One region of the Pseudomonas sp. LS.1a genome, then DNA from elsewhere that is predicted to be linked to it. Evidence: predicted binding sites of a transcription regulator. Region 1 holds the regulator's gene; the other holds the start of a gene.
The links. Region 1 encodes FliA, which starts transcription of late flagellar genes. Its sites were predicted from a motif close to CTAAAGTTTNNNNNNNNNNNGCCGNTAA; they were not measured.
Positions count from the first base shown of each region.

Region 2: MKK04_RS20845 (flagellar protein MotY) is a predicted target of FliA. The motif match lies at 1,428-1,455, and genes of this name have one in related genera.

Region 1 is NZ_CP092827.1:4,104,770-4,107,772, forward strand. Features, by position in the region: gene MKK04_RS19020 (protein phosphatase CheZ) at 1-627, opposite strand, end outside; gene MKK04_RS19025 (chemotaxis response regulator CheY) at 648-1,022, opposite strand; gene fliA (RNA polymerase sigma factor FliA) at 1,141-1,881, opposite strand; gene fleN (flagellar synthesis regulator FleN) at 1,878-2,711, opposite strand; gene flhF (flagellar biosynthesis protein FlhF) at 2,805-3,003, opposite strand, start outside.
Region 2 is NZ_CP092827.1:4,509,467-4,512,469, forward strand. Features, by position in the region: gene MKK04_RS20840 (argininosuccinate synthase) at 1-123, opposite strand, end outside; gene MKK04_RS20845 (flagellar protein MotY) at 417-1,391, opposite strand; gene pyrC (dihydroorotase) at 1,522-2,568, shown strand; gene rnt (ribonuclease T) at 2,628-3,003, shown strand, end outside.

The sequences.
Region 1 (3,003 bases):
ACGGTCGACCTGGCTGGCCATCAGCACCAGTTTGAGCAGGTTGCTTTCCACCTCGGTGACCAGGTTGGTGACGCGCTTGATCACCTGACCGGTCAGGTCCTGATAGTCCTGGGCCAGCAGAATGTCGTTGAGGTGGCCGGCGACCTTGCGATTACCTTCGGCGCTGTGCGTCAGGAAACTGTCGACGCGCTTGACCAGCTCCCGGAACTCCGGCGCGGCCACTTCACGGCGCATGAAGCGCTGCCAGTCGGTGCTCAGGGCCTTGGCCTCGCTGGCCAGGTCGTTGAGCACCGGGGTGCTTTCCTCGACCAGGTCCATGGTGCGGTTGGCCGCGCCCTCGGTGAGCCTGACCACGTACGACAGGCGCTCGGTGGCGTCGGTTATCTGCGACACCTCCTCGGCCTGCGGCATGGTCGGGTCGATCTGGAAACTGACGATGGCACTGTGCAGCTCGCGGGTCAGCTTGCCGACTTCCTGGTACAGGCCGCGGTCGCGGGTCTGGTTCAGCTCGTGAATCAGCTGCACCGCCTCGCCGAAACGGCCCCGCTCCAGGCTTTCGACCAGCTCCTGGGCATGTTTCTTCAGGGTCGATTCGAACTCGCCCAAAGACGTTTGTGATGAATCCATGGCGCGCCCCCTGACGTGACTCAGCCGTTGACGCGTTCGAAGATCTTCTCGATCTTTTCTTTGAGCACCTGGGCGGTGAACGGCTTGACCACATAGCCGTTGACGCCGGCCTGGGCCGCTTCGATGATCTGGTCGCGCTTGGCCTCGGCTGTCACCATCAGTACCGGCATGCCTTTCAGCTTGTCGCTGGCACGCACCTTGCGCAGCAGGTCGATACCGGACATGCCGGGCATGTTCCAGTCGGTCACCAGGAAGTCGTAATGGCCGTTTTCCAGCATCGGCAGCGCCGTGGTGCCGTCATCGGCTTCTTCGGTGTTGGTGAAGCCCAGGTCACGCAACAGGTTCTTGATGATCCGCCGCATCGTCGAAAAGTCGTCAACGATGAGGATTTTCATGTCTTTGTTCAAGTAGACCTCCAAGCAGTCTCAAACGCGCTCGGCTGCGAGCGCGCATTCAATCAAATCGGTGCAACATGGAAAACGCACGTGGAAAACGACTGCAACGACTCCGGGCTCAACGCGCCCGCCATTCCCCCAGGCGGCTGCGCAGGCGCGCGGCACACTGGCTGTGCAACTGGCTGACCCGCGACTCGCTGACCCCAAGCACCTCTCCGATTTCCTTGAGGTTCAGCTCTTCGTCGTAGTACAGCGCCAGTACCAGGCGTTCACGCTCCGGCAGGTTGGCGATGGCCTCGGCCAGGGCAACCTGGAAGCGCTCGTCCTCCAGGCCACGCGCAGGCTCGACGTGGCCACTGGCGCCATCCTCATGCAGCCCTTCGTGCTCGCCGTCCTGCAACAGGTCGTCGAAGCTGAACAGGCGGCTGCCCAGGGTATCGTTCAGGATCCCGTAGTAATCATCGAGACTCAATTGGAGTTCGGCAGCAACTTCATGATCTTTAGCGTCGCGGCCGGTTCTTGCTTCCACTGCACGCATCGCGTCACTGACCATGCGCGTGTTGCGGTGCACCGAACGCGGTGCCCAGTCACCCTTGCGCACTTCGTCCAGCATGGCTCCGCGGATGCGGATGCCGGCGTAGGTTTCAAAGCTGGCGCCCTTGCTGGCGTCGTACTTGTTGGCCACTTCCAGCAGGCCGATCATGCCGGCCTGGATCAGGTCCTCGACCTGCACGTTGGCCGGCAACCGCGCCAGCAGGTGGTAGGCGATGCGCTTGACCAGCGGGGCATAGCGTTCGATCAGCTCGTACTGGGCGTCTTTCGACGCCCGGCTGTACATCTTGAAGCCGCTGGCATTCATAGCACAGGTCCCGCGCTGGTGGGCCGCACCAGGCGCTCGACAAAGAACTCCAGATGGCCGCGCGGGTTGGCCGGCAGCGGCCAGCTGTCGACCTTCTGGGCAATCGCCTTGAAGGCCAGTGCGCACTTGGAGCGCGGGAAGGCTTCGTAGACCGCACGCTGCTTCTGCACCGCCTTGCGCACGCACTCGTCATACGGCACGGCACCCACGTACTGCAGGGCAACGTCAAGGAAGCGGTCGGTGACCTTGGTCAGCTTGGCGAACAGGTTGCGCCCTTCCTGCGGGCTCTGCGCCATGTTGGCCAGCACACGGAAACGGTTCATGCCGTAGTCGCGGTTGAGCAGCTTGATCAGGGCGTAGGCATCGGTGATCGAGGTCGGTTCGTCGCATACCACCAGCAGCACTTCCTGGGCGGCGCGAACGAAGCTGACCACCGAGTCGCCGATACCGGCTGCGGTGTCGATCACCAGCACGTCAAGGTTGTCGCCAACTTCGCTGAACGCCTGGATCAACCCGGCATGCTGGGCCGGGGCCAGGTGCACCATGCTCTGCGTGCCCGAGGCCGCCGGCACGATGCGCACACCACCCGGGCCCTGCAGCATCACGTCGCGCAGCTCGCAGCGCCCTTCGATGACATCGGCCAGGGTCCGCTTGGGTGTAAGGCCCAGCAGCACGTCGACATTGGCCAGGCCCAGGTCGGCGTCGAGCAGCATGACCCTGCGGCCAAGCTCGGCCAGCGCCAGGGACAGGTTCACTGAAACGTTAGTCTTGCCGACGCCACCTTTGCCACCGGTCACGGCGATCACCTGTACGGGATGCATGCTACCCATGTCTGTTCTTTACCTTGTCTCGCTGGGACTCAGGCCACACGTAGGGCAATTCTGCGTACCCTTTGGCATAGCTACCTTGCACACGCTTCATCATCAACCCGCTCGCCGTGGGTTGTGATAGAGATCAGCGAACATGTCGGCCATGGCCTCTTCGCTGGGCTCGTCCTGCTGCTGCACATTGACCGCACGGGTAACCAACTGGTGCCCCCGAGGCAGGTGCAGGTCGTCAGGAATGCGCGGCCCATCGGTCAGGTAGGCCACTGGCAGTTCATGACTGATGGCAAGACTCAGC
Region 2 (3,003 bases), 400 kb from region 1:
CTGACCCAGGTCAGCGGTGAAGGTCACCACTTCGCAGTTGTAGGTATCCTGCAGCCACTTGAGAATCACCGAAGTATCAAGGCCGCCGGAATACGCCAGTACGACCTTTTTTACGTCCGCCATGCCATCACTCCACGGGGTTGTACGGAAAGGGATCGATTCTAACGACGTTGCAGATAAATTTACAGTGGGGCGACAGCTTCTGACGACAAAGCGACAGGAACTTTCGGAAGGGCGACGGGCGGCGGAGGGGGATTTGATCAGGGGTGCCAGATGCATGCCTCGCCATTTTCAGCGCCTGTGAGATCGAGCGCCGCCCGCGCGGCGCTCGATCTCACAGGCGCTGAAAATGTTGTGGCGAACACCTGGTGGCCCCGATGCAATCCCCAGCCATGCCCACGATGGCCAACCCGACCTCAGGGCGCCTTCGCCCCCGGCGCGCCCGAGGCCGGAGCGGCAGCAGGCGGACTGGCTGGCGCTGCCGCCGGAGCAGCAGGCGCTGCCTGCTCAACCGGCTTCTCCACCGGTTTCTCAACCACCGCCACCCGATCCAGTTCAATATTCACCCGACGATTACGTGCCCGGTTGGCAGCACTGTTGTTCTTCGCCAACGGATAACGCTCACCATGAAAACGCACGGTAATCTGCTCTTCCGGCACGCCCTGGGCCTTGAGGTAGTCGGCCACGGCCAGTGCCCGGCGGCGAGACGTGTCGCGATTGGTCAGGCGGTTGCCGCTGTTGTCGGAGTGGCCGTTGAGCTCGACATGGTTCACCGTCGGGTCGGCTTTCATGTAGTCGAGGATCACATCCAGCCGCGCCTTGGCCGCGCCATCCAGCTCGATACCTCCGCCGGGGAAACCCACCTGGGTCTGGCGCACCTGGTCGTAGTTCATCGGCAGCAGCTTGCCGGCACAGGCTTGGTAGTCGCTGTAGGCCTTGGCGAAACTGACCGGCAGCACACGCACTTCCATCGGCCTGCCCGCCTCGCCGGCGTAATTGCGCACCACCGTGCTGCGCCCGTCGAGCAGGCCGTTGATCAGGCGGCTGGCCTGGCCCTGGGACGAACTGAACAACACCCCGGTGCGAGCCAGGCGCACGCTGCCCAGGCTGATGTCGCTGCGCCCGGGTTGCCACGGCGCAGCGGCTGCCAGCAAAGTGGCCGTGCCCGCACCCAGTACGTTGCTGTCCGAGCGCAGCTGGAACACCGGCTGTTCGCCCGCGCGGCGTACGAACTCACCACTGCCAAAACCGTCGATCGGCTGGATCAGCCGGCATTCGAACTGGTCCCCCTCGACCTTCCAGGCAATGTTCTCCATGCGCGTCTGGAAAGTCAGTGCGCCGGCCGGCAGGCTGGCGAACAGGGTCAACAGGGCTAGGTAACGCTGGCGCACGGGCGGCTCCACAAATTCTGACGGCTTACCTGCAGGCTATCGGGCGCCTGCCGGAAAACTTGATAGCCGTGCTCCACCCAGGGTTTTCCGGTAGCATTGGGGCTTGAGTTCGACCCGCCTGGAATCCCCAATGTCCGATCGCCTGACCCTCCTGCGTCCCGACGACTGGCACATCCATCTGCGCGATGGTGCCGTCCTGCCCCACACCGTTGGCGACGTGGCGCGTACTTTCGCCCGTGCCATCATCATGCCCAACCTGGTTCCGCCGGTGCGCAATGCCGCCGAGGCTGGCGCCTACCGTGAGCGCATCCTGGCCGCCCGTCCGGCCGGCAGCCGCTTCGAACCGCTGATGGTGCTTTACCTCACCGACCGCACCAGCCCCGAGGACATCCGCGCGGCCAAGGCCAGCGGCTTCGTGTACGCCGCCAAGCTGTACCCGGCCGGCGCCACCACCAACTCCGATTCGGGCGTGACCAGCATCGACAACATCTTCCCGGCCATCGAAGCGCTGGCGGAAGTTGGCATGCCACTACTGGTGCATGGCGAAGTGACCCGCAGCGAAATCGACGTGTTCGACCGCGAGAAGCGCTTCATCGACGAGCACATGCGCCGTGTGGTCGAGCGCTTCCCCACGCTGAAAGTGGTGTTCGAGCACATCACCACCAGCGACGCCGCGCAGTTCGTCACCGAGGCCCCGGCCAACGTTGGCGCGACCATCACTGCCCAGCACCTGCTGTACAACCGCAACCACATGCTGGTTGGCGGCATTCGCCCGCACTTCTACTGCCTGCCGATCCTCAAGCGCAATACCCACCAGGTGGCGCTGCTGGACGCTGCCACCAGCGGCAGCCCGAAGTTCTTCCTGGGTACCGACTCGGCTCCCCACGCCCGTCACGCCAAGGAAGCTGCCTGCGGTTGCGCCGGTTGCTACACCGCCTACGCGGCCATCGAGATGTACGCCGAAGCATTCGAACAGCGTAACGCGCTGGACAAGCTGGAAGGCTTCGCCAGCCTGCACGGCCCGGCCTTCTATGGCCTGCCGGCGAACACCGACACCATTACCCTGGTCCGCGAAGAATGGACCGCCCCGGACAGCCTGCCGTTTGGCGAGCAGACCGTGGTCCCGCTGCGTGCCGGCGAAAAACTGCGCTGGCGCCTGCTGGAGGAAAACGCGTGAGCGAAGACCTCTACGAAGATGACCTGGACACCCAGGGCAGCAGCGGCTCGCGCCACCCGATGGCCGAGCGCTTCCGCGGCTACCTGCCGGTGGTGGTGGATGTGGAGACCGGTGGTTTCAACAGCGCCACCGATGCCCTGCTGGAAATTGCCGCGGTCACCATCGGCATGGACGAAAAGGGCTTCCTGTTCCCCGAGCACACCTACTTCCACCGGGTGGAGCCGTTCGAAGGCGCCAACATCGAGCCGGCAGCGCTGGAGTTCACCGGGATCAAGCTGGACCACCCACTGCGCATGGCGGTAAGCGAGGAAAGCGCGCTGACCGACATCTTCCGTGGCGTACGCAAGGCGCTCAAGGCCAATGGCTGCAAGCGGGCGATCCTGGTCGGCCACAACAGCAGCTTCGACCTGGGTTTCCTCAATGCGGCGGTGACGC